Linked DNA regions of Botrimarina mediterranea. The protein of the gene in region 2 interacts with the protein of the main gene of each other region in a pairwise test. Links are inferred from orthologs where the notes say so. Each region holds a gene or a part of one and is shown on either strand. Other genes may lie near its edges.

Region 1 (7,066 bases), 1.7 Mb from region 2 along the record:
GGGTCGCTACCTCATTTGATCTGAGCCGTGGGCGTTAGCCCTCGGTGGGAAGCTGGTACCAGCAATCCACCGAGGGCTACCGCCCACGGCTCAGGTCGCTTCTGCTGGCGGAGTTCTCCGCCGCCGCCCCGCCCCCTCAACCGCCGGGGCGCTCTGTGCTACGTTGCTGCGCAGACCCCAAATCAACCTGCCCACCCCCTGTCGAAGGAACGCCCCCATGAGCGTCACCCCCGATCAAATGAAGGCCTTCTGCGAGACCGTCGTCCGAGGTCGCGAGGCGAATCCGGACCTCTCGCTAAACGATTACCTGACGGACGTGCCGCGGCTCGACTCGCTCGCCGACCTGCCCTTGGGCACGGTCGTCCTGGTGCGTGGCGACACCGACGCTAAGCCCGGCGCCAAGGTCGGCGAGGGGGACATCCGCCTCCGCTCGATGGCCGACACCCTCAAGTACGGCCAAGAGAAGGGCTGGGTCCAGGTCGTCTTCGGGCACATCGGCCGTGAGCCCGAGAAGTCGCTCGACAAGGTCGCCAAGCGTCTCGGCGAGTTGCTCGGTACGAACATTCCGATGATCGAGGACTGGCTCGACCCAGCGACGACGACCGTCACGCCCGCCGTCACCGAGGCGATCGCCGCCGCTAAGCCCGGCGACGTGATCGTGTTGCAGAACACCCGCAAGTACGACATCGAGCGCGTCCTTTGGAAGGCGAAGCCCGAGCAGCTCGCCGACCTCGCGCCGCAATTGGCGAAGCTCGCCAACGAGCTGGCCGAGAAGGTCGGTACGGTCTACGTCCACGAGGCCTTCAGCGCCGGCTCGCTCGACGCGTCGAGCGTCGCCGTGCCCGCCGCCATGAAGCGCGTCGCGCTGGGCAAGTACGCGGCCGGCGAGTTCGACGGCCCGATGCAGCAGTGCCTCAAGGCGGCGCTTGCCGTGTTCAGCGGCATCAAGATCGACAAGCTCGACGACATGGAAGCCATGATCTCGCGCGGCACGATCAAGCAGATCTTCGCATCGGGCTCACTCGCCATGGCGATCCGCAAGGCGATCGGCGAGCTCGACGACAAGCCCGTCTGCCTCGGCGCCGCCGAAGACCCGGCCAACTCGAAGGCCCCCTGGTACATCCCGCCGGCGCGCGTCGAGCAGGCCAAGGCGATTGTCGCCGACGGCCGTGAGAAGGGCATCACGTTCACGGTGCCGTGCGACTCGGTCATCGAGGACGGCTCAGCGAAGGACGAACTCTCGCCCAGCGACCAGCAGTTCGACATCGGCCCCAAGTCGATCCAGCACTTCCACGACGCGGTGACCAAGTTCATCGAGACCGCCCCGAAGGGCTCGGTGGCGTTCCACAACGGCGTCTTCGGCATGTTCGAGGACCCACGGTTCGAGAACGGCACCAAGTCGTGGGTCCCCGAGCTCAAGCGGATGCAAGACGCCGGGATCAACGTCTACGTCGGCGGCGGCGAGGGCGGCAAAGCCCTTGAGCTCTACGGCGAAGAGAGCTGGGTCACGCACAACTTCACGGCCGGCGGCACGGTGCTCAACGCCCTGGGCAGCGAGCCGGTGCCGTACCTCGTGGCGCTCCGCGAAGCGGCGAAGGACTGAAGCTGTTCGTTCGCTAATGACTAACGACCAAGGCCGTCGTCGCAAGTGCGACGACGGCCTTTCTTTCATGCGAGCGCAGCGAGCAGTAATTCCCCTCCTTTTCAGGGAGGGGCTAGGGGAGGGTCTAACCGTTCCCAAAGAGAACGGTGTGCATTGGCTATACAGCACAATTGTGGGAGGGGTCTCCAGACCCCGATTTCGCGCAGCATGTCGTGTTCAGCCAGCAAACCGTAAGCGGCGTCTGGAGACACCTCCCACAGAACGAACTGCTCGGCAATTCACTTATCGGCAACCCTTGCGATACTGGACACGGCTGACCCTCCCCTAACCCCTCCCTAAAAAGGGAGGGGGAAAGCGCGCAAGCGGCGACGACATGCAACCTGAGAACGGCGAACTAAAGAACAGCGCCGCCGACCCCCTCGTCGTCTCCTACCTCTCCATCCGCCGCGCGGTCGGCGTCACGGGCCTCGCGCTCCCCCTGCTCCTCTGGCCCGGCGCATGGCTCGTCTTTGGCGTCCCGGTGCAGGACAACATGAGCGCCTACTACCACACGCCCGCGCGGGACGTGTTCGTCGGCGCCCTGTTTACGATGGGCGTCTTCCTCTACTGCTACCGCGGCCACGACTGGATCGAGAACGCCTCGGCGAACCTCGGCAGTATCTCCGCATTGGGCCTTGCCCTCTTCCCGCTCGACGCCGGCAAGAACCCGCTCGAGCAGCAATCGTGGGTGGGGTACATGCACATGGCGTTCGGCGCCGCGCTGTTCCTGACGTTGGCGTTCTACTCGCTGGTGCACTTCCCAAACTATCATTGGCCCAATTGGCGCTGGCTCACTTGGCTCGTGCCCAATTGGCTGAGGGAGCGATCGCAACAAGAGCCCGCCGAAGAACTCGACTCACACGAACTCGAACGCAACCTCATCTACTGGGCGAGCGGCCTGGTGATCCTCACCAGCATGGCGGCGATGGGCGCCTACCTCGTCATGCCCGCTTGGCTAAAGGCGTACTTCAACGACTACCGCTTCCTGTTCTGGATGGAATGGGTCGCATTATGGGCGTTCGCCGCGGCGTGGCTCACGAAGGGCCGGGCGATCGTCGCCGACCTGGCGGTCGCGGCGCTAGCGCTGCCGACAGAGTTCTTGAAACGCCACGCAGGCCATAAATGGTGAGGCGACGCTGGTTTACTTCTTGGATGACTTAGCCACCGAGGGCACAATAGGCACGAAGAAGGACTCAGGGAGCCGAGCCGTCGGGGCAGCACGCCAACAACTACTTGGGTACAATTCGAACCCATGAGCGAACTGTCTTCTACTAACGCCGAAATGTCGCCGCCGATCGTCAACATCGCGGCGTACAAGTTCGCGCCGCTCGATGAGCTCACGCAGCGTCGTGAAGCGTTGCGTGCACTCACCCGTCGGCTGGAGCTCAAGGGGACCATCTTGCTTAGCCCCGAGGGGATCAACTTCTTTCTTGCCGGCGCACGGGCCGCGGTTGATGAGTTCGTCGCCGTGCTGCAAGCCGATCCGCAAGTCGGCGCGCTCGATATCAAAGAGAGCTACACCGAACGGCAGCCCTTCGGGCGGATGCTGGTGAAGCTCAAGCGTGAGATCATCGCCTTCGGCGTCGAGGGGATCGACCCGTCGCAGCGGACCTCGCCCAAGCTGCCGGCAAAGCAGCTCAAGCAGTGGCTCGACGAGGGACGCCCCGTCACGCTGCTCGACGTGCGCAACGACTACGAGGTCGCGTTAGGAACCTTTGCCGGCGCCGAGCCGATTGGCGTCGCTCACTTCCGCGACTTCCCCAAGGCGGTGGACGCCCTGCCCGACGACCGCAAGGAAGAGACGGTCGTCATGTTCTGCACCGGCGGCATCCGCTGCGAGAAGGCGGGCCCCTACATGGAACGGGCCGGCTTCAAGAACGTCTTCCAGCTCGAAGGAGGCATCCTCAAGTACTTCGAGGAGTGCGGCGCCGCCCACTACACGGGCGAGTGCTTTGTGTTCGACGACCGCGTCGCCGTCGATGGGGACCTCCAAGCCACCGACGCCGCCGACCGCTTAGCCGGCGAGCAACTCGGATCGCGCCCCGTGTACGAACGGGCCGAGGCCGAAGCCTGGCGCGCGCGGCAGGCGTGAGCCGTCGGCGCTAGCCGCGGGTAGCGTCCCGATTCTCTCGCCATCATGAGACGCCAGCCCCCTTTCACCAACGGAAAGATCGTCTGAACGGCGGCGCTGGTAGGCACCTCGGTTTTGAACCACAAAGGGCACAAAGGACACGAAGAAGTCCGGCATTGGACACGGCGCCGTAGGGTGTCGATGCAATCGCACCTTCCAAGCTGTCAGTTAGACAGGTGCGCGCGAATATGCCCAATCACGATGGCCTGCTTCGATTCGGGTGAAACGAAGACCGCACCGTCAACATAAAAATTACCCATGGGATCGTGCCACTCGTTACGAGAAGATTGCACCTTTCCGATGACAACCCCCTGCGATCCTCGGCGACTAAGCCCAATTTTCTCCAGTCCGCCGAAATAATGGTTCAGCAAGACAGTCGCCGCCATCGTTTCCGAGCTTCCTTGCTTTTCCGCTGGCAAGGCGGAGGGAGTCAGCTCGAGAAGAAGCTGAAATTGGCTGCTCTCTTGCCAATCGCGTTGATTGAGGACGCTGCGAATGTGCGCTTCGTCTGAAAGTGGATTTACAAATCCGGCCAGCTTGTCATTCGTAGGCGGGAGAATGACGGCCACGCCCTGAGGCTGCGTGTTCACACTCGCATGTAGCGTTGCGTTGATGGCGTTACGGAATCTAACTCCGTCATCGACGCGCGAAGAAGCGGCTGCTTCGCGGTAAACGATCATCGCTACCGCTACTGCGATGACGAGACCAGCCGAGACCGCAGCAGGTTTAGACAGCCTAAGCGCGCTCATCGGAATGCCTCCAAGCTTAACGGACTAACGTTCGATTGCCGTCACCACAGCTAGCCATTGGCACTTTATCACGATGCTCGGCATTGTGGCGACGATCGTGGGGCGGACCTTCACCTTCCAAGATCGGCGGGCACGCGTCAAGCGGGCAGCCAGAGCCTGCCCTACGACACGTGCTCGCTCTCGTCATCATCAAACACCACCACCATCTCCTCCCCTTCGAAGAGAACCACGTCGCCCTGCCGGAGTTGGCGGCGGCGGCGGGTTTCGACTTCGCCGTTCACCTGGACCTCGCCCCCCTGGATGACTTGCTTCGCTTGGCCGCCGGTGCCGACGAGGTTTTGGACTTTGAGGAATTGGTCGAGGTGGATCGTCGTTTGATTGGCGTGCGACATCGGGAGGCGAGCGTGATTGGAATGGTGAGTTGATTCGCGGGCCATTGCCAAGGAGACGTGGCCGCGGCTAGCGCCGACGGCTCACGACGTAGTCTTTTAAGCGAGCGGTGAGCCTGGGGGGAAGGCGGCGTGATTTGAGGCGGCATTCCCAGATGGTCCAGACGGAGTAGCCCAGCTCGCGCAGTTCACGGGTGACGCGGCGGTCGCGGCGGCGGTTGCGGGTGATCTTGGCGGTCCAGTAGGCGCGGTTCGTCTTGGGCGTTCGGGCGCCGCGCGGACAGTCGTGGGCGTGCCACCAGCAGCCGTGCACGAACAGCGCCAGCGGTTGGCGGCCGCGTTTCTCGACGACCCGGCCCCGCCCTGTGATCACAAAGTCGGGCTTGCCGGGGAGCGCAGCGACTTCGCGACGGTAAGCGACGCCCAACTCATCGAGCAGCGCTGCGACGAGCAACTCGGGCTTCGTGTCGCGGCTCTTCACCGCCCGCATCGTACGGCTGCGCTCGGCGGACGGTTTAGCGATGCGCGCTGTGGGCATAGTGGGGCGGTGGTGAGATTCGTCGAACCCTCACGTTAACGCACTATCACGATTGACGGCGAGCCCACGATGTTAATCGTGGGTGTGAGCTTGGTACCCACTTCCCACCCACGATTAACATCGTGGGCTCGCCATCGGATTAGAACGGGACCGGGTCCGTTGGCGTCTGTAACCCAAACGCCTCCGCCCAGGTCTCGCACAACTCATCGACGGTGTCGGGGGGCCCCGCGATTACTTTGTTGCCGAGGATCTGCGCCGGCAGACCGAAGCGGCCTTGCTTGGCGATCGCGGCGGAGAGCGCGACGTGGTTCTTCACGCGCGCGGCGAGCGAGCCGTCTTCATCCACCAGCGCGCGGCTGAGCTTGTCGCCATCGACGTGATTGCGGGCCTCGATCAAGGACGCTGTGCTGTTGGGTATCGAGTCGCCGCGGAGCATCCACTCGTGGAAGGACTCGAACTCATCGGGGGCCAGCGTCGATACGGCGAGCGCTAGCTTGGCCGCGTAACAGGCGCCGAGCGACTGCTTGCGGGCCTTCTGCACGTAGGGGTTGCAGGCGATCTCGTTCGGCACGGGCATCACGACGACGGCGATCTGGCCATCGAAACGCTGCAGCGCCTCGGTGAGCTTCTCATGGAACTCACGGCAGTGGGGGCACGCGTAGTCCATCATCTCGATGACGATGTGCGGCGCGTCGGGCGAGCCGAGCACGGCCTGCTCGTAAGTGTCGAACTTGAGCCGGCCGTTGAGCGCGGAGAACATCCGCGAACCGCCCTTCCGCCGGGCCGGCTTGGCTACCTCTCGTGGCGCGACAGGTTCATCAGCAACCGTTGCTTCGGACTCGGGCTCTTCGATTGCTTCGACATTTTCGTTAAGTGTGGCGTCACCGAGGTCGAACTGCTCGTTGATCTCGGCCGTGTACTCAGAGACCGTTGGGGCGGCGAACATCGTCTGCCCGCCGGCTAGCACGATGACGCCCAGAAGGCCTAGCACCGTCGGCAGGCCGAGCGTCGGCGGGCCTTCGGCGGCGTGGGCAATCGTCGGCGACGCGGCAATCGGCGAGAGGGCGACCGGTCGGGGGCCGTCCACCGACGCCTTGTTGCGCCAGACGATCATCGCGATCGCCATGGCTAAGCCGCAGGCGTGCGTCGCCAGGCACCAGACGCAGAGGGAGCCGACCTCGACGAACTGGACGCCGGTGAACCAGAGCCCTGCCCCGATCGCTAGCGGCGCCGTGAACTCCATCAGTCGCCATCCAGCGGTCGCCAGCGCGCCACGGCCTCCGGCCAAGAATGATCCAACGAGCGCCAGCGCGTAGCAAACCACTCCGCCCGCCGCGACCGGCACGCCAAGCCACTTGGCCCAAGGGCTAGCGAGCACCGCATCGCAGTCCGCGCCCGAGAAGGCGTTGCAACCAACGACGGGCTGTAGCGTCGCGCTGGCCCACAGCAGGTAAGCCGACAGGCCCACCGCGGCAGCCGCTAGCAGTCGAGTGATCCAAGCCATCGAAGAAGCCGCCCAGCCGAGGGGGTAGCAAGAGGAAACGGGCGATCGTCGGCGCCGTGGGCGCGCGTGAATCCGCCAGTATACGTCGGGCGTGAGGAGTTTGCCGGCGCCGG
Region 2 (7,169 bases):
GGCGATCTTGCCCTCGATCTTCACGACGCTACGGCCGTCGACGATCTTTTGCTTGGTGACCTCGTAAAACGCCTTGAGGATCTCCGAATCGAGACCCATCTTCGAGTCCATCGCCCGCAACAGCGTCACGACCGAAAACTTACCGCTCTGGTCGATGCGGACGGTGATGCTGTCCTTCTTGGTCGTGTTGACCTCGATCCAACTGCCACGCTCGGGGATCACGCGGCACGAGTAGACCTTGCGGTCGCCGGCCTCGATCTCCGAGACGAAGTCGATGCCCGGCGAGCGGTGCAACTGGCTCACCACGACACGCTCGGCGCCATTGATGATGAACTCGCCGCCGCCCATCATCACCGGCAGATCGCCGAGGTAGACTTCTTCCTCGATCGGTTGCTCGCGGTTCAGGCGCAGCCACACCCGTAGCGGCCGGCCATACGTCAGACGCAGCTGACGGCACTCGTCGGGCGTGTAGCGCGGCTTGCCGAGCTCGTAGCGGACGTAGTCGAGGCTGATCGACTTGTCGTAGCTCTCGATCGGGAAAATTTCGCGCAAGACCGCCTCGAGGCCCTCGTCCTTCCGCTTGTCGGGATTCGACCCGTCGTACTGCAGAAAGCGGGCGTAGCTGGCGGTTTGGATCGCCGTCAGGTCGGGCACTTCGTACCCGGTACGCTCGCTGCCGAACGTGCGGACTTCGGGCGTGTAGAGGCGGCGCTGGGCGGTAACGGCCATGGTGGCGGCTCCTTGCGGAACGGGCTTTACATCAAGAGTCGGCGCCCACTACAAGCGGTCGTCCCCCTCAGCAGGGGCGACCACTCATCTCCAAGGGCAGCCCCTTCTCTGCGGGGCGACTCAATCGGAAGCGTTCACGCGGGGATGGCGGATGGAAACTAGGGGCGAAGGGCGTCCACTCGCAATGAGCTTCAACCGATCGCCAAGCAGAGACCTAAGCGACGAATCTAGAAGCGACGGAACTGGAAGCGGCTCGACCAGCAGCCAGGGCGCCAAAAGCGCGTACCCCGAGCCCTGACCGGTCCGAGTCGCAACTCGCCACTCTGGCGAAGCGTTCGGCCGGACCACGGCACGGGGTTGGAGCTTTTGGCGTGCGAGAATCGAATCTCATCCCTGGCAACGTGAGGAAGCGGGGGGCTGGAAAGCCCCACCGGGCGCGCGCGCCGCCGGAGCGGGCGCGTCGCGCCAGTGGGCTTCAGTATCTCGGAACGGAGTCGCTGCGACTAGGCGGCGACGCCGCCGAAGCGGCGCCACTCCGAATCCGAGAGAGCAAAGCCTCGATCACTTGATCGAGACCTTCGCGCCCGCTTCTTCCAGTTCCTTCTTGAGCTTCTCGGCCTCGTCCTTCGAAACGCCTTCCTTGAGCTTCGCCGGAGCGCCTTCGACGGCGTCCTTGGCTTCCTTGAGGCCCAGGCCGGTCGCGGTGCGGACGACCTTGATCACGCCGATCTTGTTGTCGCCGAACGACTCGAGAACGACGTCGAATTCGGTCTGCTCCTCAGCGGGGGCGGCGCCACCACCATCGGCAGGAGCGGCCATCACCACCGCGCCGCCACCAGCGGCCGGCTCGATGCCGTGGACTTCCTTCAGGTAGTCGCTCAGCTCCTTGGCTTCCTTCAGGGTCAGACCGACGATCTTGTCGCCCATCTCCTTGATGGCGCCGGCAAACTCACGCGCTTCCGCCACGGCTTCTTCGCTCATCTTTGCTTCTCTCTTAAAAATCGTTGCTACGGGCCGGCCGGCCCAGGCTGGTCAGATCGGCCTCGTAAGGTCGAACGGGGGTTCGTCGCGTCTCTCGTCGTCCGGATGTGGCAATCGCTGCTGAGGCTGCGCCACAAGCCGAGCCGGTCATTCATTCTTCGCCGCCGCGCCACCTTCACCGACGGCGCCGCGACAAGTCTCTAGCGGGCAGAGGCTGCGGAGAATTACTCCTCGCCACCCTCTTCGTCGCCCTTCTGTTTGATTTGGCTGGCGAGCATCTTCGCTGGACCGAGCAGCTGAGCGGATAGCGTCATCGCCGGGCCCATGATCTGGCCCGAAATGATGCTCAGCATCTCAGCGCGGCTCGGCCACTTGCTGACGGCCTTCACGTCGTCGGCGGACAGCTTCGAGCCGTCGAGCACGCCGCCGGTCGGGGCGAACAGCTTGAATTGCGGCGTCTCGGCGACCGCCATCACTTCCTTGGCCAGGGCCACGACATCCTCGGCGCCCCAGACGACGGCTTGAGCGCCCTTCGCGCCCTCGAACGCCGGCGCCAGCGTGGTCCCTTCGGTCGCACGCCGGGCCAAGCTGTTCTTGACCACCATCATCTGGATGTTCTTATCACGAAGCCGCTTGCGCAAAGCCACCGTGTCGTTGGCTTCCATGCCGACCATGCTCACGAGCATCAGCTCGCCGACGCCGTCCCACTTGGACGCGAGGTCGTCGGTCATCAACTCTTTGACGTACTTGCTCATGGCGAGGGGCCTGAGTCTTGGGGCTGTAGGCTTGAAGGGACGCGAGTCCCGGTGAGCCGCGTCGTCTCGACTGCGGCGAAAAAGCAGAACCGATTACACCGCCAGACGAACGCTGGGGCTCATCGTCGCCGAGATGTAAACACTCTTGACGTAGATGCCCTTTACCGCCGACGGCTTCATGGCGACGACCTTATCGACGAAGGCGGCGATGTTGGCGGCGAGCTTGTCGTTGTCGAAACTCAGCTTGCCGACAATCGCCTGGACGTTCCCGCCCTTGTCATTGCGGAACTCGACCTTACCGGCCTTGTATTCATTAACAACGGTGGCCGGATCGGGCGTCACCGTTCCGGCACGGGGCGATGGCATCAAGCCACGCGGGCCAAGCACCCGACCCAGCGGGCTGATGGTCTTCATCATGTCGGGGGTGGCGATACAGACGTCGAAGTCCGTCCAGCCGTCCATGATCCTCTTCGCTAGCTCGTCATCACCGACATGGTCGGCGCCGGCTGCCTCGGCCGCTTTCGCGGCGGGACCCTTCGCGAACACGACGATCCGCTGAACCTTGCCGATGCCGTTAGGCAGCACGATCGAGCCGCGGACAATCTGATCCGCTTGCGTGTGGTCGACGCCTAGACGCATCGCCACCTCGACCGACTGGTCGAACTTCGCGGCGTCGAAGCTCTTCAGAGTCGCGACCGCTTCGCTGAGCGGCAGCGCGTCGGCCGGCCGCTTCTTATTAGCGGACTTCAACCGCTTACTTACTTTAGGCATCGCTGCTTCACTCCCCGGTGACGGGTGAAAGGCCCTGCGCCAGCTGCCAAGCCGCGTTGGGGCGATAGGGGGGAAGTGTGGTCCAAACCGCCGGCTCACGGGGTCCGGCGTCCCACCTTCGGTGCGTCGCTTAACTCGAATCGACTAATTTGCGCTTTTTAGCCCTCGACCACAAGCCCCATACTGCGGGCCGTGCCGGCAATCATCCGCGACGCGTGCTCCAGGTCGCGGGCGTTGAGGTCGTTCATCTTCATCTTGGCGATGTCTTCCAGCTGGGCCTGGGTCACCTTGCCGACCTTGGTCTTGTTCGGCACGCCGGACCCCTTGGCCAAGCCGGCCGTCTTCTTCAGCAGCACGGCTGCGGGGGGGCTCTTGGTGATAAACTCGAACGAGCGGTCGTTGTAAACGCTCACCACGACCGGGATCATCATCCCGTTTGCTTCGCGCGTGGCGTCGTTGAACGCCTGCACGAACTGGCCGAGGTTCACGCCGTACTTACCGAGCGCCGTACCAACCGGCGGCGCCGGCGTGGCCTGCCCGCCCGGGATCTGGAACTTCGCTTGTCCGACTAATTGCTTCGCCATCTTTGATTCTTCCTCAGGCCGCCGCCCCTCGAGGCGTAAGCCCGCTTGCTAAAGCTTTTCTACCTGCCAGTATTCCAGTTCGACGGGCGTCGAACGGCCGAAAATGCTGATCATTACCGTGATCTTGCCACTCTGCTGATCGATCGTGTCGACGTCGCCCTCGAAGTTCTCGAAGTTTCCGTCGATGACCTTCACCTTGTCGCCTTCGGCGAACTTGATGTTCAGCTTTGGCGCGTCGTCTTCGCCCTGCTCGCCCTCGTCCTTGGGCAGGATCTTAGCGATGTCGGCCGGGCTCATTGGGATCGGCTTGCCGGCCGCCCCCGTGAAGTCACCGATGCCCGACGTCTCGCGGATCGCGAACCACGTGTCGTCGTTGACGTGCATCTGGACGGCGATATAGCCCGGCCAGATCTTTCGTTCGACGGTCTTCTTCTTGCCGCTCTTGAACTCCGTGACCTTCTCGGTCGGGACGATGATCTCGCCGAAATAGCGGTCGATCCCCTCGATGGCCACCTTGCGCCTTAGCGCGTCCGACGCGGTCCGCTCGCGGTTGCTCTGCACCTTGAGGATGTACCACTCAAGCTGGATATCCTCGTCGAACTCGCCGGCGCCGAGCTCCTCGATGGGCCCGGCGGGGGACTCCTCGACAGGCTCGTCGTCGTCCATCTGGGCCTCGAGCTCGTCGAGCTCGCGGATCAACGCCGCCTTCGCCAGGGCCGCTTCGTCCGGGGCCGCCTCTTCAACGGGCGTCGTGTCGACCGCATCGGCATCCGGCAAGCCGCCATCAGCGGCAGCGGACGTTTCGTCCACGGCTTCGGGCTGCTTGGAGTCGGTAGGTAGCGTTTCGTCGCTCAACGTAACCTCGTCTCGGTGGGCCGGCTCGTGGCGGGCCCGATGATGTCAGACACCGCTCAACCGAACAGACCGGCGATATCCGTAAGCATCTGCCCCGACAGCACCCACTTCAGGATCCAGTCGTACAGAAACAGCAGCGCCGCTAGGCCGAAGATCACGAAGATCACAACGCCCGACGCCTTGAACAACTCATTCTGAGTCGGCCAGCTCACCTTGCCCATCTCCGCCTCGACGGCGATGAGGAACTCGGCGAACTTGGGGAACTGGATCAAGCGGAACGCCGCCCAGCCCGTAACGGCCAGGAAGGCCAAGGGGACGCCGATCGATACGTTGTCGCCGAACCCCTCTCCTTCAAGCCAATTCCGCAGCGACCAGGCGCCTGACGCCAGCACGACGCCGATTGCGATCAACGTCCACTGCCGGGCGTAGCGCCCTTGCTTCGGCTTGAAGAGCCTGAGCTGGAACAGTTCTTGGAGGTAAGCGGTCACCGTGTTTGCCTTCGTCGCGATGGCGGTCAATGCCCGCCCTGTCTCGTACCCGCTGGCCATCCCTTAGCCGGCGGCGTGCATCCTGCGGTTGTGTCGCATCCGTCGATCAACTTTCAATCGCGACCGGTCGGCCGCCGGTCAGCAGGGGCGGTGGGACTCGAACTCACAACCCCCGGTTTTGGAGACCGGTGCTCTGCCAATTGAGCTACGCCCCTAATAACAGAAGCCCGAATGACGAATTCCGAATGACGAAGGGGCTACCGCCGCCTATTCGTCATTCGTCATTCGTGCTTCGTCATTACAACTACTCGATAATCTTCGTCACGATGCCCGAACCGACCGTCTTGCCACCCTCACGGATAGCGAAACGGGCGCCTTCGTCCATCGCGATCGGCTTGGACAGCTCGACCACCAGCTTGGCGTTGTCGCCAGGCATGCACATCTCGGCGTCGCCCGCCAGGTTGGCGGTGCCGGTGACGTCGGTCGTCCGGAAGTAGAACTGCGGGCGATATCCGCTGAAGAACGGCGTGTGACGGCCGCCTTCTTCCTTGCTGAGGATGTAAACCTCGCCCTCGAACTTGGTGTGCGGCTTGATCGAGCCGGTCTTGGCCAAGCACTGACCGCGTTGGATGTCCTCACGCTTGACGCCACGGAGGAGGCAACCGACGTTGTCGCCCGCCTGACCCTGATCCATCGTCTTATTGAAGGCTTCGACGCCGGTGACGGTCGTTTTGGTCGGGGCCTCGGCCAGACCGACGATCTCGACTTCCTCACCAACCTTGACCGTGCCGCGCTCGATACGGCCGGTGGCGACGGTGCCACGACCTTCGATCGAGAAGACGTCTTCGATCGCCATCAGGAACGGCTTGTCGACTTCACGAACCGGTTCGGGGATGTACGAGTCGATCGCTTCCATCAGCTCGGTGATGCACTTCTGCGCCTCGGGGTCGTCCGGGTTCTCGTAGGCACGCTTCGAGTTGCCGCGGATCAGCGGGACGTCGTCGCCGGGGAAGTCGTACTTGGTCAACAGCTCGCGGATCTCGAGCTCGACCAGCTCCAGCAACTCCTCGTCATCGACGAGGTCGCACTTGTTGAGATAGACAACGATCTTGGGCACGCCGACCTGACGGGCGAGCAGGATGTGCTCACGAGTCTGCGGCATCGGGCCGTCCGGAGCCGACACGACCAAGATCGCGCCGTCCATCTGGGCGGCGCCGGTGATCATGTTCTTAATGAAGTCGGCGTGGCCCGGGCAGTCGATGTGGGCGTAGTGCCGATTGGGGGTCTCGTACTCGACGTGGGCCGCCGCGATCGTCACGGTCTTGGTGGCGTCACGGACCGTACCGCCCTTGGCGATATCGGCGTACGACTTGAACTTGGCAAGCCCCTTGGCCGCCTGCACAGCGACGATGGCGCCGGTGGTCGTGGTCTTGCCGTGATCGATGTGACCGATCGTGCCGACGTTGACGTGCGGTTTTGTCCGCGCGAAGGTGTCCTTGGCCATCTTTGCTCTCTGAACTCGCTAAGGTAGTTGCTGGAAGGGGTGCTTGTTTGAAAAGCCGCTCTCTGTACTCGTTCCAATCGCAACGGGGCTGGCTTTCGACAACCGCCCTTCTCAATGGCGGCCGCCGCAGAGCTGCTGACGAGACTTGAACTCGTGACCTCGTCCTTACCAAGGACGCGCTCTACCAACTGAGCTACAGCAGCAGGGGGTTGAGCGTTCAGCTGTCAGCGCCCTCCCACAAGGAAAATGGGCGTTCAGCCAACAGCTCGCAGCGTTGCAACTCCGTTCGATTGTGGTTACCGCGTTTAACTCTTTTAGCCGAAAGCCGACAGCCAATCGCCGCCAGCTTCCTTAAGCGGGTGAAGGGAATCGAACCCTCGTCATCAGCTTGGAAGGCTGTTGCTCTACCATTGAGCTACACCCGCAGCTGAGAGGCGAAAGTGGAATGCGGAAAGGCGAGTAGCCCAACGGTCCTCCACCTTCACCAACTGACGAAACCTTC
Region 3 (7,083 bases), 2.3 Mb from region 2 along the record:
ATACGTGGAACAGCAGTCCGATGGCGTCGATCTTTGAACTTAATGGCCGGGTGGCAGTCGTTGTCGGCGGCACCGGCACGCTTGGCGGAGCTATGGCCGACGCGCTCGGGCAGGCGGGCGCTCGGGTCGTCGTCTGCGGTCGCAATGAAGAACGGGGCCAGGCGCGTGTCGCCGAACTCGCCACGTCGGGCGTTGACGCCAAGTTCTTCAGCCTCGACGCCCTCGACCCTGAGGCGGCCGCCGAGACGGCCGCGCGCATCGAGTCGGACTTCGGACCCGTCCACACGCTGGTGAACGCCGCCGGCGGCAACCGCCCTGACGCGACGCTCCCGCCCGGCGCCGACTTTTGCGAGCTGCCGCTCGACGCTTGGCGTGACGTGTTCGACCTCAACCTGGTGGGCGGTTCGCTGCTGCCGTCGCAGGCCTTCGGCCGCAAGATGGTTGAGCGCGGAGCCGGGTCGATCATCAACATCGCGTCGATGAGCGGGATGATCCCGCTGTCGCGCGTCGTCGCTTACTCGGCCGCTAAGGCGGCGGTGATTAATCTTACAATGTTCCTCGCCCGCGAATGGGCCGAGCGCGGCGTCCGCGTCAACGCGATCAGCCCGGGCTTCTTCCCCGCCGATCAGAACCGCCGGTTGCTGATGAACGAGGACGGCAGCTACACCGACCGCGGCCAGCAGATCATCCAGCACACGCCGATGAAGCGGTTCGGCCGGGCCGAAGAGCTCGCCGGCGCGGTGGCGTGGCTGTCGTCCGACGCGTCGTCCTTCGTGACGGGCCAAAACATCGTCGTCGATGGCGGCTTCTCATCGACAACGATCTGATAGGCCACGACGTCTCGCGCAGAGACGCGGAAACGCAGTGCAACAATCCATTGCGAAAGACCCCAGCCGCGGGCGGAAGCCAGCGGCGGCGCCACAAACCGCTTCGCCCCCTCTCCAATTTTTCCGCGGCGCCCTCGCAGGGGCCACGGGTTAGGGAATCCAGACGCCTGTCCTGGACCTCCCTAACCACCCCAGCACTTCGCATGAAGTCCGCTCTTCACTGCGCAACGGCCGCTACCTTCGCTCTCCTGCTGGCGCCGCTCATCGCCCAACCGCCCGACGGCTTTGGCGGCGGGCCTCCAGGGGGTCCCAGCCGTGAGAAGGCCAAGCTTGTCGAGGAGTTCGACGACAACGACGACGGTTGGCTCAACTCCGACGAACGCGCAGCCGCCCGCAAAGCACTCGCCGATCGTCCGCAACGTGAACGGCGTGGTGGGCGCGGCCCGGGTGGGTTTGGCCCGCCGGGGGGCTTCGGCCTGCCGGGCGGCTTCGGAGGTGGCGGTGACCGGACGCCCCCTGAACCCGGTCCGCCGATCGACGCTGGCGAGGTCGTCCCCTACGCCGACGCGCCGCTCTACGACACGGACGTTCTGCGAACTGTCTTCATCGATTTCGAGTCGGACAACTGGGAGACCGAGCTCGAGGCGTTCAAGGAGACGGATGTCGAAGTCCCGGCGACGCTGACCGTTGACGGCGTGGAGTATTCCGGCGTCGGCGTCCGCTTCCGCGGGATGTCGTCCTACATGATGGTTCCAAGGAGCTTTAAACGCTCGCTGAATGTCTCGCTCGATCTGGTTGACTCGGGCCAGCGTCTTTACGGGTACAAGACACTCAACCTGCTCAACGGCAATGGCGACGCTTCGATGATGAGCACGGTGCTCTACTCCGAGATCGCCAACCAATACACCCCCGCGCCGAAAGCGAACTTTGTCGAGGTCGTCATCAACGGCGAGAGCTGGGGCCTCTACACCAACGTGCAGCAGTTCGACAAAGTCTTTCTCAAGGAAAGTTATGGCTCGTCCAAGGGAACCCGATGGAAGGTCCCCGGGAGTCCCGGCGCTGACGGGGGCTTGCGGTATCTCGGCGACGACCTCGACGAGTACAAGTCGCGCTACGAGATGAAGTCCAGCGACGGCAAGAAGGCGTGGCGGGCGCTGGTAGAGCTGTGCCGTGTGCTCAACGAGACGCCGCTCGACCGCTTGGAGGAAGAGCTAGCGCCGATCCTCGATATTGACGGCGCCTTGCGTTTCCTCGCTCTCGACGTGGCGCTAGTGAACAGCGATGGCTATTGGACTCGCGCGAGCGATTACTACCTCTTCCGCGACGGTGAGGGCGTCTTCCACCTCATCCCGCACGACATGAACGAAGCCTTCCACGGCGCCGGCGGGCCACCCGGATTTGGGGGACCTCGTGGCTTCGGACGCGGTCGGCCACCGGAAGGCTTTGGGCCGCCGCCGGGTTTTGGTCCGCCGGATGACGCGTTGGACCGTCGGGCTGAGCGTAGCAATCGGTCGGGCGAAGGGCGACGCGGTGGTCGTGGCGGTCACGGCTTCGGCCCTCCAAACCATGGTAGCGTCGATCTCGACCCGTTCGTCGGCCTCGATAACGACCGCACGCCCTTACGCAGCCGACTGCTGGCAGTCCCTGCGCTGAAGGAGCGTTACTTGGAGTACGTCCAGCAGATCGCAGGCGATTCGCTGGCATGGGACCATCTCGGCCCGCAGGTGCACAAGTATCGCGAACTGATACACACCACGGTCGAGCGCGACACGCGCAAGCTCACTTCGACGGAAGCCTTTCTTGCCGCGACCTCCTCCGATGCGGTGAAGCCGAAAACAGGCCTCGAAGGGAAGGGCCGAGGCGGCGTCTCGCTGCGAGGGTTTTCCGAAGCGCGGACGCGTTATCTACTGAACTACCAAGAGCCTCCAGCCGCACCATCCGAAGTGTCACGCCCGCCGCGAAAAGAACGCAGCGATGATTGAGCCCCCTGCGTCGTTTCGCCGCGTTCGTACAAATCGGAGTGACTACGGTCACCGCCAAGCGAATAATGGGGTGAGCGGCTCCTGGGCGTCATCGCTTCTACAAGAGCGGCAGAGACCTGTCCCGTGGCGGCGCGATCAACGAGGAGCCTACTCGTCATCTCGAACCGGCGCTCAGCGCCAGGGGGCTCCTCATGACCGCGGAAAAGATCCTTTACGCGACCGACTTCTCTCCCGCCAGCGACTCCGCCCTCGGCTTCGCCTCGTCGCTTGCTTCGGATTCTGGAGCGGTGCTGCACATCGTGCACGTTGGCGTGTCACACGCGGACGCTTTCGCCACCACAGCGCCGTACGGTTACGCCATCTCCGAAGAGGTAGAGCTGCGCGAGCGTCGTGAGCGGCAACAGAAACTCAACAGCCTACAGCCGACCGTGGCCGGCGTGACCTGTGAGCACCACGATCTCGAAGGAAACCCCGCAGAAGAGGTGCTTCGCTTCGCCGAGGAAGAGGGGGTTGATATGATCGTCGTTGGCTCCCACGGCCGAACGGGCCTGTCACGGATGCTGATGGGAAGTGTCGCCGAGGAGATCGTCCGGCGCGCCGACTGCCCAGTGCTGGTCGTCAAGCACGCGGCCTCTCTCACTGAGTGACAGCGAGGATTTAACTTCTCCAGGCTTTGGCCCGGCAATTGCATCACCGTGCCGCAGGCTGAACTTGTCTCTTTACGTTCGATCGCCCTGAGCCAGTGCGGTCCAGCACGGCTCGGTCTATCGATGCGTATTTCTATTCTTGCAAGGATGACCCCGCTTGATGGCCGTTACAAAGACTCTCTGCGCGCCTGCAACAATCAAGACGCTGCAATCATCGACCGCTGCGCAACTTGCCGCCTCAGGATCGCTCCTCGAATCGCTTCGGCTGACCCATTGGGGGGCTGGCTTCAGTGATATCAGCGTGGTGATCGAGGAGAACGTCGTCTACTTGCGCGGTAGCGTGCCGTCTTATCACTTGAAGCAGATGGCGCAGACGCTTGCCGCGCGACTCAGCGATGGCTTGCCGGTGGTCAACTGGCTCGTCGTGCGTTCGGCCGATTGGCCGTCATTCGAGCAGCCCCATCGCCCGCGGTAACCAGAGCGACAGGTCGGGCACGGCGGCGATCACGGCGACCGCGGCGATCATCGCCAAGATGAGTGGCGTCAACGGCCGTACGATCTGCGAGATCGATGTCTTGCCGACGCCGCAGCCGATGAACAGGCACGTCCCCACCGGGGGGGTGCAGAGGCCGATGCAAAGGTTGGCGATCATCATCACGCCGAAGTGAACCGGGTGCATGCCGAGCTGGACCGCGATCGGCAAGAAGATTGGCGTGAAGATCAGCACAGCGGGCGTCATGTCCATGAAGGCGCCCACGACCAGCAGGATGAGGTTGATGATGATCAGGATCACCCAACGATTCTCGGACAGCCCCAGCAGCGCCGCGCTAACGGTCTGCGGCAGATTCTCGGCCGTCATCACCCAGCTCATCGCCTGACTGGCGGCGATCAGAAAAAAAATGACCGAGGTGGTGATCCCCGTCTGCAAGCAGATGCGCGGCAGGTTCTGCAGCGGGATTTCTCGGTAGACCAGCACCGACAGCAGGAACGCGTAAAGCACCGCCACGGCGGCCGCCTCGGTCGGCGAGCACACGCCACCAAGGATCGCCCCTAGGACGATGATGATCAGCAACAGGCTCGGCAGCGCGTCCAGCGCGGTCTTCAGGATTGAAGGCTGGGCGCACGAGTCGTCGTCGAGTTCCTCTGGGCAGATGAAGCGGCAAGCGATCATGATCGCCAAGCCGACAAGAATTCCCGGAAGGACGCCGGCCATGAAGATCGCCGCGACCGACACACCGCCCGCCACGAGGGCGTAGACGATCATGATGTTGCTCGGCGGGATAATGAGGCCCGTTGTCGCCGCCGTCGTCGCGATGGCGACGCTGAGCGGCCGGCTGTAGCCTTTGCGGGCCATCTCGGGGATCATCATGCCGCCGACGCTCGAAACCGCCGCCGCGGCAGAGCCGGAGATAGCGCCGAAGAGCATACAAGTGATGGTGCTCACATAGGCCAGCCCCGCGCGGCGCCTTCCAACGATCGCCGAGGCCAAGCCCACCAGCCGTCGGGCCATGCCGCCCTCGCCCATGAGGAAACCGGCGAGAACGAACAGCGGGATCGCCAGCAGCGGGAAGCTCGCGATGCCGGTGCTCATCCGCTGGGCGACCGTGTAGAACGCCGGGCCGTCTCCCATCGAGATCAGCGTCAGCACCGCGCAAACGCCGATCGCAACAGCGATCGGGGTACCGAACACGAGCAGGGCAAAAAACGACACCAACAGGATGGCGACTTGCGGGTCCACTACGGTTGCGGCGCCTCCGGCTGAGAGTCGCTGGCTGTTGCTAGGAGGCGCCACAGCCGATCGACGCCAACCAGCACCAAGCCAAGCCCGCCGATCGGTGTCGCCAGATAGGCGTAACCCATCGGGATGTTGAGCGCCGGGGTATTCTGCCCAGCCCGTAGCGTCTCGGCGACGAGGTAGCCGCCCCCAATCAGAAGCACGGTCAGCGAGAAGACGAGCACGACGATCTCACTGAAGAGAGCGACGCGCCGACGCGTTGCCGGGTCGAGCGTATCGACGAACACTTCCAGCCCCAAGTGCTCGTGTCGCGCCAACGCGACCGGGGCGCCGAGCATCGTCAGCCAGATCAGCAGCAGCCGCGCGGTCTCTTCGGTCCACCAGCTCGGCGCATCGAACAGAAACCGCGTCGCCACTCCCCACAGAACGATGAGCACCAGAGCCGCGACGATCGCCGTGAGGGCAAACTCCAGCAGCCGACACAGTCCGCGGCACGACGTTGAGAAAGCTTGTTGCATGGCGCCTACTCCTCGGCTTTGATCCGTTCCATCAAATTGCCCACGACCGTCCCCTTCAGCGCGTCGTGCATCGGCTGGACCCGCTCGATGAACGGCCCCTTGTCGGGACGCGTGACGTTGACCCCAGCCTCTTCGACGATCTTTAGCGATTCGGCGGTCTTCTCGCGCCACAGCTGACGTTGGAAGACAGACGACTCTTCGGCCGCCTGTTCGACCCAAGCTTGCTGCTCGGGGGAGAGCCGATCCCACCAACGGGTGCTGATCAGCAATACGTCAGGCACGAGCGAATGCTCGTTGAGCGAGTACTCTTTGCAGACCTCGAAGTGCCGGCTGGTCTCGAAGCTTGGTGGGTTGTTCTCGGCGCCATCGACGAGCCCCTGCTGAAGGCCCGTGTAGAGCTCGCCGAAGTTCATCGGCGTCGGCGAGCCGCCAAGCGCCGTCACCATCTCAAGCGCCGTGCGGCTGTCTTGGACGCGGAGCTTGAGTCCCTTGAGGTCGTCGGGCGAATGGATCGCTGTTGATTTGGTGTAGAAGCTCCGCGCGCCGGCGTCGTACCAGCAGAGGCCATGCAGTCCGCTGTCTCTGCCGGCTTGCAGCAGTTCCTCGCCGATCGGCCCGTCGAGTGTCTTCCAAAACTGCGTTTCATCCCGAAACACGTAGGGCACCCCGAAAACCGACATCGAAGGGATAAACGCTTCGAGCGGCGCCGTCGAGGTCTTGGTCATCGCGAGCGCGCCGCGTTGCAGCAGTTCGATGCACTCGACTTCCGATCCGAGCTGACCGTTGGGCGAGATCTGCACCGTCATCGTGCCGCCCGACTTCTCTTTCAGGCGATCGGCAAACTCGACGATCGCCCGGTGGACCGGGTGCGTCTGGTCGAGCCCGTGGCCGAGCGTCAGCACCAGCGGACCGCCACTCGAACCGCCGGCGGAGTTCTGCGACCGTTCAATGAACGCGTACCCCAGCGTGGCGAGAAACGCCCCGATCACAACGCCGGCGAAGAGGGTTGAGGCAGCGGCCTTGTTCACAACCGACAACTTAGTTTGAAGGAAAAGAGAGGTTCACCGGCGGCGACCCGGAAGTAGCCTAACGGCCCCTGTCGCGAATGCCAGTAGCCACCCGCAGGGCTCGGGTACGCTTGAAGTCGCAGCCAACCCCCTACTGCTGCCAAAAGCGCTGGCCCAAATCGAGTAGTCCGCCGCGGTAAACATGGTCCCCAATCCGTCACGCCAGACGGTGTAGTCGGCGGCGTCAACCGAGCCGTCGTAGTTGAAGTCTCCCGGCAGCGAGGCGAGGTAATCGCTCAGCGTTGCAGAGTTGGCGTCGATCGTTAGCAAGAAGCTCCCCCCGGAAACTGGTATCCGGTCACCGATC
Region 4 (8,512 bases), 5.4 Mb from region 2 along the record:
CGACCTCGAGCACGTCGTGCTCGGTGCCGGCCTGGAGGAACTTGATGCGGTCGCCGGCACGGACGACGCCGTTCATCACCCGCAGGTAGATGATGGCGCCGCGGTACTCGTCGTAGACGCTGTCGAAGACCATCGCCTGGAGGGGCGCCGAGTTGCTCCCCTTGGGCGCGGGGATGCGATCGATGATGGCGTCGATCACGGCGTCGCAGTTCTGGCCCGTCTTGGCGCTGCAGCCGATCGCCTCGCTGGCGTCGAGGCCGAGGGTGGTTTCGATCTCTTCCTTCACCTCGTCGGGGCGGGCGTAGGTGAGGTCGATCTTGTTGAGGATCGGGATGATCTCTAGGTCGTGCTCGATCGCCTTGTAAGCGTTGGCGACCGTCTGCGCCTCGACCCCTTGGAAGGCGTCGACCAGCAGCAGCGCGCCTTCGCAACACGTCAGCGACCGCGACACCTCGTACTGGAAGTCGACGTGGCCGGGCGTGTCGATCAGGTTGAGCTCGTACTCCTCGCCGCCATGAATGACTTTCATCGAGACGGCGTGCGACTTGATCGTGATGCCGCGCTCGCGCTCGAGGTCCATGTCGTCGAGCAGCTGCTCCTTCATCTCGCGCTTCGAGACGGTGCCGGTCACTTCGAGCAGCCGATCGGCGAGGGTGCTCTTGCCGTGGTCGATGTGGGCGACGATCGAGAAGTTGCGGATGCGCGACGGATCGATCGGCTCGCCGGCCTTCCGCTTGCGCGGGGCGGGCTGCTGAGGGGCGGGCGTCTTGGCGGGGGCGTCGGCCATTGCGGCTCGGGAGGGCGTCGGAGGGAGAGAGCGTCGTACCACGGCCGGCGCGCACCCCGACCCCGGGGCGGCAAAGGGCCGAAACCTTCTATTTGACCCCGGCGGGGGCTCGGACGGAAGAGCGACGAAGTCGCGATTTTGAGCCGAACGCGCTAGCGTCGGGCGCCACCGAGTGGGAAATCGCCCCTGACGCCGCCCGACGCTAGCGCGTACGGCGAAAGCCGCAACTACGATGCCGGTATGCCTGATTACGCCGGCTTCTTGATCACCTGGACCACCTACGGAACCTGGCTGCCCGGCGACGCCCGTGGCTGGCGAGAGCGTAGCCGCGGCGTCAAACAGGCACGGCCGCTGCTCGAAACGTGGTGTCGCAACAAGCAAGTCCACGACGCTGTTCTGCTGCGCGAATGCGATCGGCAGACCGTCGAAGCGGCATGTCGTGAGCATTGCCACTACCGAGGGTGGGAGCTAATCGCGGTAAACGCCCGGACGAATCACGTCCATGTCGTGGTGCTCGCCGGCGCCTCACCCCAAGCGGTGCGCGGTCAATTGAAGGCGAATTGCACTCGGCGTCTCCGCCGACAAGCCGATCCGCTGAAGGCGGAAAGAACTTGGAGCCGCGGCGGCGACTGTCAGATATTGCCCCATGAAAAGGCGTTAGAGGACGCCGTGATGTATGTCCTAGAAGGCCAGTAGCCCTGAGCCGAACGCGCTAGCGTCGGGCGCCACCGGATGGCGGCATATCCCTAACGCCGCCCGACGCTAGCGCGTACGGCTCAAATCTCTACGCCCGTGCCGGTTCACGCTTCCCCCACTTCTTCGCCGCAGGCGCCTTCGGCGGCGGGGCTCCGCCAGTGAGGCGGAAGGCGCCGGGACCTAGGAGGTCATCGACTCTCGTGCATAGCTCTTGCGTCAGGTCCACGCCCTTCGGGCAGTCGAGTTGAACTCGGCCGCCGTCGCTGAGGGCTAGGGTGAGCTTGAGCGACTTGGCGCCGCGACGCCGTTAAGAAGTCACGTGCGACACGTATCGAAATGGCAAACCTGAACTGCGCACTAATTTATGCGATCAGCACATTCATTCGCTGATGAACAGCATTGCCAAGGGTGAGGCAGCGGTTAGTCCAAGTGCAAGCACGACAGCCGCCGATCGCCAGCGCTTAAGTATCAGCAGGCTGACGGTAAGAAATAGATTGAATAGGGAATGGCCGATGGTAGTTTGAAGTAAGATGGCAAAGGCAAATAGTTCGTCGCCTGCCAAGAAGCTATTTGAGTGTGTAATTAGCCGAATAGCACAGATTCCAATTACGACTACCGCAATCACGAATGCCACCACGGCATACGTGAATAGCCAACTTGCTGGTTCGCGGTTACGGCTTTGCGGTGTGAGTTGGTCGGGAAGGATTGGCTTCATATTGTGCAGTTTTAGAGACTAGGCTCGCGCGGGTTCGCGCTTGCCCCATTTCTTCGGCGTAGGCGCCTTCGGCGGCGGGGCGCCGCCGGTGAGGCGGAAGGCGCCGGGGCCTAGCAGGTCGTCGACTCTCGTCCGTAGCTCTTGCGTTAGGTCCACGCCCTTCGGGCAGTCGAGTTGAACGCGGCCGCCGTCTTCGAGCGCTAGGGCGAGCTTGAGCGACTTGGCGCCGGGGTAACCGCGGAGGATTTCTCGTAGCGATTCGAGGCGTTCGACGCCGTCCGCTTCGCGAAGGCTGATCACCACGCCGCTGGTGTACCGCTCCGAGAGTTCTTCGATCGGCATCAGCTCGTTGACGATCAGGTTCACCTCCTCAGCGCCGGGGCGGCGGTCGACGGCGCCGCGGATGCCGACGATCGCGTCGCCCGTCACCAAGTGCCCGAACTGGGCGAACTGCTCGGGCCACATGATGCAGCGCATGATGCCGTCCATGTCCTCCAGGTCCCACATGGCGTACTTGCTCGGCGCGCCGGGCTTGGGGTTCTTGGTGTGCGACATCTTGATCGCGGCGAGCATGCCGCCCATCACGACCTCGGTGCGGTGCTCGAGGCCTCCGCACTGCGTGCTGGAGTGGCTGCAGAAGGTGCGTAGCGTCTGCTCGTACTCGGCCAGCGGGTGGCTGGAGAGGTAGTAGCCGAGGACCTCCTTTTCCATCGTGAGCCGCTCTTTCTCGTCCAGCTCGGGCACGTCTGGCAGCGGCGCGGGGGCGGCGGCGGCTTCGATCTCTTCGCCGAACAGGCCTTTCTGGCCGCTCTTGCGGTCGGCCAGCACCGACGCGCCCGACTGCATCGCCTTGTCGATGCCCGCCATCAGCGACGCGCGGTTCGCGCCGAAGACGTCCATCGCGCCGGCCTTGATAAGCGTTTCGATTGTCGAGCGGTTGCACGACGAAGGATCGACGCGCTCGCAGAAGTCGTAGAGGTCCTTGAAGGGGCCGCCCTTCTTGCGGGCCGCGACGATCGCTTCGGCCGCGCCGCCGCCGCACGCCTTGATCGCCGAGAGGCCGAAGATGATTTTGAAGTCGTGCTTGTAGCCCTCCTCCTTGTGGGGGACGACGGCGAAGTCGACGCTGCTCGTATTCACTGTCGGCGCGTCGACGGCGATGCCCATTCGCTCGCAGTCCTCGATGTGCTCGACGAGCGCGTCCTTGCTCTTGAAGTTGCGGCCAGGGATGTCGCCCGAGAGGAGCGCCGCCATGAACTGCACGGGGTAGTGCGCCTTAAGGTAGGCCGTCATGTAGGCGATCAGGGCGTACGCCGTCGAGTGGCTCTTGTTGAAGCCATAACCGGCGAACTTCTTGATCATCTCGAAGAGGTCCTCGGCCTTCTTCTTGTCGAGGCCCTGCTCTTGCGCGCCCTTGAGGAACTCCTCGTAGAACTTGGCGATCATCGGCAGCTTCTTCTTGCTGATCGCCTTGATGCAGCTGTACGCCTCGGAGAGCGGGATCTTGCCGAGGCGGTTGAGGATCCGCATCACCTGCTCTTGATAGACCATGACGCCGTGCGTCTCGGCGAGCACCTCTTCCATCACGGGGTGGGGGTACTCGGCGGGGCGGCGGCCGTGCTTGACCTCGATGTACTGATCGACCATGCCGCCCTCGAGCGGCCCCGGCCGATAGAGCGCGGCGGTGGCGATGATGTCGAGGAAGTTGTCGGGCTTCATCCGCTGCAAGAGGTCGCGGATGCCGCCCGACTCGAGCTGGAAGATGCCCTTCGTCTCGCCGCGGCAGAGCAGCGCGTACGACTCCTTGTCGTCGATCGGGAACTCGTAGGGATCGACCTTCTCGCCGGTCGATTGCTCGATCAGCTCGACGCTCTTGGCGAGGATCGTCAGGTTGCGGAGGCCGAGGAAGTCCATCTTCAGCAGGCCGGCCGCTTCGACGTCGCCCATCGCCCACTGGGTGATGACTTCCGTCTTGCCTTTGACGCGTTGCAGCGGCACGTACTCGTCGACCGGTTTCTCGCTGATCACGACCGCCGCGGCGTGCGTGCCGACGTTGCGAGCCAAGCCCTCGACCTTCTTGGCGAGGTCGAGCAGCTCGCGGATCTCGGGATCGCCCTCGTACGCCTTCTTCAGCTCTTCGCTGGTCTCCAAAGCCTTCTCGAGCGTGATGCCCAGTTGCTCGGGGACCATCGCCGTGATCTGGTCGACGCGGAAGATCGGCATCGACATCGTGCGGCCGACATCCTTGATGGCGGCACGCGCCGCCAGGGTTCCGAACGTGCCGATCTGGGCGACGTTCGCCTCGCCGTACTTGTCTTTAACGTACTGGATGACCTCGCCGCGACGCTCTTTGCAGAAGTCGATATCGATATCGGGCGCTTCCAGCCGGCTCTCGTCGAGGAACCGTTCGAACAGCAGGTCGTACTGCAGCGGGCAGACGTGGCTCATCCGCAACGCGTAGCAAACGATCGAGCCCACGCCCGATCCACGCGCCGTGGAGGGGATGTTGTTCTCGACCGCGAAGCGGACGAAGTCCCAGACGATCAGGAAGTAATCGGGGAAGCCGAGCTTGTTGATGACGCCCAGCTCGCGATCGACGCGGGCGAGCACTTCGTCGGACAACTCCCCGGTAGAGGCGTCGCCATTCTGCCAACGTTCGGGCGTCTTGGCGTAACGTTCCTTGAGCCCGCTCAGCACCAGTTCGCGCAGGTACGCCTCGGACGCCTTGATGTCGGGCTTGTCGTTGTTCGGCGCGGTGAACGTCGGGAAGTAGCGCTTGCCGAGTTCGAGGTCGAGATCGACCGAGTCGGCGATCTCTTGGCTGCGGGCGACGGCGTCGGCCACGTCGGGCATCGCCGCGTACATGTCCTCGGGCGCGCGGAGGTAGAACTGATCTCCCTCCATCTTCATGCGGTTGGTGTCGGTGCGGAAACGCCCCGTGTTGATGCAGAGCAGAACGTCCTGCGCCTCGGCGTCCTCCTGGTTGACGTAATGCGCGTCGCTCGTGGCCACGAGCGGCAGGCCCTGCCGGTTGGCGAGCTCGACCGTCAGCTCCTTCGCCGCGCGTTGGATCTCGACGCCGTTGTCCTGGATTTCGAGGAAGTAACGGTCGCCGAACACTTTACTGAACCAGCCGGAGATCTCGGCGCCGCGGGCCATCGCTTCGTCGGCCGACGCGCCGGAGAGCAGGCTGCGTGAGAGCTCGCCCGACACGCAGCCCGACAGGCAGATGATCCCCTCGTTGTGGTCGGCGAGCAGTTCCTTGTCGATCCGCGGCTTGTGATAGAAGCCTTCGAGGTACGCCCGACTCGCCATCTTGACGAGATTGCGGAAGCCGGCGCGGTCCTTCGCCAACAGCGTGAGGTGGTAGGCGGCCTCCTTGCTGCGCGTGGCGCCCTCTTTCTCGAACCGGCTCCCCGGCGCGATGTAGGCCTCGTAGCCGACGATCGGATTGATCCCCTCCGCCTTGCACGCCTTGTAGAACTCCAGCGCGCCGTAGAGGTTGCCGTGGTCGGTGAGCGCCAGCGCGTTCATGTTCAGCTCTTTCGCGCGAGCGACGAGCTTCTTCACCGGGCTCGCCCCGTCCAGCAGCGAGTAGTGGCTGTGGCAATGGAGGTGAACGAACGGGCGGGTGATGACTTCCATGACAGGCAGAGTGGGCAGTGGGCGGTCGGCAGTGGGCAGCAGCGAAGCGAGCAAGATTTTGTGAGCCGGGCCGTCCCCGGTCCCGGCCGCCCCATGATACGGCATTCCCCCGCCCGTGCTAAACTGCCGCGATGCGCCACTTCACCCGCCTCGCCCTCGCCGCCGCCCTCTTAACAGTCGCCCCCCGCGCAACCGCGCAGGATGCTGAAGTCACGTGGACCGCTTCGCCCTGGTTCGCCGAACGGGTGGCGAATCTTGCGGAAGACCCAGACATCCGGGTCCACGTCAACGAACCGACCAATAATGATGGGCAGGGTGGCGCCGACGGGCGCCCAACGCGGTTGCTCGTCTTCGCCCTGCCCAACGGCAACACGCTCGAAGAAACCCTCGGCTGCGCCCCCGCCGAGGGCCGGCACTGGCGGCATGGCATCCAGCACATCGCCGCGCAGACGCGGATGCTGCGGTCGATGTTACCCGAAGAGCGGATCGTGCTGATCGCCGTGGAGGCGAAGGGCCTGACGTGGCCGAACTGGCGGGCGACCCACGAGGGCGCCAATGCGATCATCGCCGAGAAGCTCGCCGCGTGGCGTGAGCGTTTTGGCGGACGCCCCTCGAAGTCGGCGCTGTCGAAGGTGACGCTCGCTTGCCACTCCGGCGGCGGCAGTTTCTTGTGGGGCGTGATCGAGGGGAACGACGCGCTGCCCGATTGGCTCGATCGCATCGTCTATCTCGACGCCAACTACTCCTTCGACGCCAAGCTGCACGACGAGAAGCTACGGGCGTGGCTCGACGCGCCAGGCGATGAACATCGCCTCGTTGTCATCGCTTACGACGACCGTGAGATCACGATCGACGGCAAGAAAATTGTCGGCGACGACGGTGGCACCTTCCGCGCCACCGAGCGGATGCACCGGGCGTTCTCCGCCGCCAAGCCGCTCGTCACCGCGGTCGAAGAGCCTTGGACGCGCACTGTTGGCTGGGCCGGCCGCTTCCGCAGCGAGGTCCACGCCAACCCCGAGAACAAGATCCTCCATACCCGCCTGGTGGGCGAAATGAACGGCCTCGTCCACGCCCAACTCATCGGCCAAACGCCCGAAGACTGGCCCGGCCTAACGCCGCCGGCGCTTTATGAGGAGTGGATTCAGCCGGAACCGTATTGAGCGAGCAGAAAGGACAGGGGGCTTCTGTAGGAGGCGTCTCCGACGCCGATTACGGTGTCCATCTCGAAACGGCGTGGTGCGCGTAATCGGCGTCGGAGACGCCTCCTACAAAATGGTATCGGAAGCCTAATCGAACGTATCCAATTGAAGGCTTTCCTCGTAGGCAGAAGGTGGGGCTTTACCCGGTGGCCAGAAGATAGCCACTACTTGCCCGTCTTCAATCATGTGAACTTCTTCACCCGTCGTGTTCACCCGTCGTGACAACCGCCAGCACTTCGGGCAACGCGGCGTCTTTAACAGAGAACTGCTTCATACCACCAGTAAAGCCGGCGTCCGCAGGGTAGTGCTAAGTCGCTTCGCCGATCCGCCGCAGGTACTGGGCGATCTGCGCTTGCAGGTCGATCAGCTCGTGCCAGCGCTGGCGCTCGATCGCGATCGGGCCGTCGCCGTCGGGGGCGATCGCGCCGTGTAGCAGGGCGCGGGTGCGGAGGTGGAAATACTCCAGCATCTCGACGACCTGCGCCGCTTGCGCGGGGGTGAGCCCCTCGGGCAGGTCGGGCGGGCCGGGCAGGTGGAGCGTGCCGGGGAAGCCGATCGAGTCGGAACCCCAGTGCAGATCGATGCCGCCGACCGATTCGTCGACACGCTGGGCGCGGCTTTCCATTGGGCCGGTCGCCTTCTCGACCATCGAGTCGCTCGGCGCCCGCGCCCCCAGAGCGCGCAACACCTCAACCCGGTCGGCGATCTCTTCGCGTGCGCCGAAGAGCAGCGTCGAGCGACCGACCGCGATCAGGTCGCCGACTTGCAGGATGCGGAGCTGAGTGTCGAGCCCGTTGACGCGCGTGCCGTTGGTGCTCTCCAGGTCGGTGAGCACGACCTTTCCCTGATCCTCTTGGATCTTCACGTGGAAGCGGCTGATCCGCTCGTCGTTGAGCTGGATCGTGTTCCCTTCTTCACGACCGATCGTGAGCGGCGTGACGACATCGGTAAACACGGCCCCTCGATCGGCGCCGTCGAGCACTTGCAGCGTGACGCGGGCCATGGCGGAGCAGCGGGCGGGCGGCGGGAATAGGGCGGGCGCCGGCCTAGGGAGAGAACCACCCAGGCCAGCGAATCGGGAAGGCGGGCTTCACGTTCCCTTTATATCATGCGCAATTCTCTACTAACAAGCGAGCAAATGCGCCGCCGCGGCGAGGTATCCGCAAAGTCGCTGCGTTCGCTAGTGTCGGAAGTGCCGCTTCCCCGTGAAGAGCATCGGCATGCCAAACTGGTTGCAGGCATGGATGACTTCTTGGTCTCGCTTGGACCCGCCGGGTTGGATCACCGCGGCGACGCCCGCCTCGTGGGCGGTCTGGATCGAGTCCTCGAACGGGAAGAACGCGTCCGAGGCGAGTGCGGCTCCCCGCACGCGGTCGCCGGCCTTGCGGATCGCGATCTCGACCGAATCGACCCGGCTCATCTGACCCGCGCCAACGCCCACCAGCATGCCGCCACGAGCCAGGACGATGG

What was found.
Region 1: the proteins of rplL (region 2) and trhO interact in binary tests that used the Escherichia coli proteins (3 or more experiments, as listed by UniProt). The link is inferred for Botrimarina mediterranea from one-to-one orthologs.
Region 3: the proteins of rplL (region 2) and Spa11_RS12990 interact in binary tests that used the Escherichia coli proteins (3 or more experiments, as listed by UniProt). The link is inferred for Botrimarina mediterranea from one-to-one orthologs.
Region 4: the proteins of rplL (region 2) and dnaE interact in binary tests that used the Escherichia coli proteins (3 or more experiments, as listed by UniProt). The link is inferred for Botrimarina mediterranea from one-to-one orthologs.

Annotation. Positions count from the first base shown.
Region 1 is NZ_CP036349.1:3,903,638-3,910,703, forward strand. Bases 2,038-4,814 are described here. They hold trhO (oxygen-dependent tRNA uridine(34) hydroxylase TrhO), read left to right. Parts: upstream 2,038-2,894; coding sequence 2,895-3,734; downstream 3,735-4,814. Other genes in these bases: Spa11_RS14980 (hypothetical protein), read left to right, coding at 2,038-2,771; Spa11_RS14990 (hypothetical protein), read right to left, coding at 3,938-4,522; Spa11_RS14995 (RNA-binding S4 domain-containing protein), read right to left, coding at 4,684-4,814. In the rest of the region: pgk (phosphoglycerate kinase), read left to right, coding at 218-1,603; more of Spa11_RS14980, read left to right, coding at 1,977-2,037; more of Spa11_RS14995, read right to left, coding at 4,815-4,914; DNA mismatch endonuclease Vsr, read right to left, coding at 4,982-5,449; Spa11_RS15005 (vitamin K epoxide reductase family protein), read right to left, coding at 5,589-6,953. UniProt on the Escherichia coli protein: Catalyzes oxygen-dependent 5-hydroxyuridine (ho5U) modification at position 34 in tRNAs, the first step in 5-carboxymethoxyuridine (cmo5U) biosynthesis.
Region 2 is NZ_CP036349.1:5,654,404-5,661,572, forward strand. What follows is about bases 1-2,880. They hold rplL (50S ribosomal protein L7/L12), read right to left. Parts: upstream 1,711-2,880; coding sequence 1,291-1,710; downstream 1-1,290. Other genes in these bases: rpoB (DNA-directed RNA polymerase subunit beta), read right to left, coding at 1-729; rplJ (50S ribosomal protein L10), read right to left, coding at 1,935-2,465; rplA (50S ribosomal protein L1), read right to left, coding at 2,559-2,880. Outside these bases: more of rplA, read right to left, coding at 2,881-3,236; rplK (50S ribosomal protein L11), read right to left, coding at 3,395-3,820; transcription termination/antitermination protein NusG, read right to left, coding at 3,869-4,675; preprotein translocase subunit SecE, read right to left, coding at 4,732-5,163; tuf (elongation factor Tu), read right to left, coding at 5,468-6,667. UniProt on the Escherichia coli protein: The binding site for several of the GTPase factors involved in protein synthesis (IF-2, EF-Tu, EF-G and RF3). Is thus essential for accurate translation.
Region 3 is NZ_CP036349.1:3,366,005-3,373,087, reverse strand. What follows is about bases 1,935-4,728. They hold Spa11_RS12990 (universal stress protein), read left to right. Parts: upstream 1,935-3,000; coding sequence 3,001-3,456; downstream 3,457-4,728. Other genes in these bases: Spa11_RS12980 (TRAP transporter large permease), read right to left, coding at 3,902-4,728; Spa11_RS12985 (BON domain-containing protein), read left to right, coding at 3,617-3,931; Spa11_RS12995 (CotH kinase family protein), read left to right, coding at 1,935-2,809. Outside these bases: Spa11_RS13000 (SDR family oxidoreductase), read left to right, coding at 21-827; more of Spa11_RS12995, read left to right, coding at 1,031-1,934; more of Spa11_RS12980, read right to left, coding at 4,729-5,194; Spa11_RS12975 (TRAP transporter small permease), read right to left, coding at 5,194-5,709; Spa11_RS12970 (TRAP transporter substrate-binding protein), read right to left, coding at 5,715-6,737; Spa11_RS12965 (hypothetical protein), read right to left, coding at 6,771-7,083.
Region 4 is NZ_CP036349.1:262,416-270,927, forward strand. The notes cover bases 2,017-6,239. They hold dnaE (DNA polymerase III subunit alpha), read right to left. Parts: upstream 5,844-6,239; coding sequence 2,217-5,843; downstream 2,017-2,216. Other genes in these bases: Spa11_RS01045 (hypothetical protein), read right to left, coding at 2,017-2,198; Spa11_RS01055 (hypothetical protein), read left to right, coding at 5,975-6,239. In the rest of the region: lepA (translation elongation factor 4), read right to left, coding at 1-787; Spa11_RS01040 (transposase), read left to right, coding at 1,028-1,483; more of Spa11_RS01045, read right to left, coding at 1,863-2,016; more of Spa11_RS01055, read left to right, coding at 6,240-7,003; Spa11_RS01060 (FHA domain-containing protein), read right to left, coding at 7,350-8,045; purH (bifunctional phosphoribosylaminoimidazolecarboxamide formyltransferase/IMP cyclohydrolase), read right to left, coding at 8,223-8,512. UniProt on the Escherichia coli protein: DNA polymerase III is a complex, multichain enzyme responsible for most of the replicative synthesis in bacteria. This DNA polymerase also exhibits 3' to 5' exonuclease activity. The alpha chain is the DNA polymerase catalytic subunit.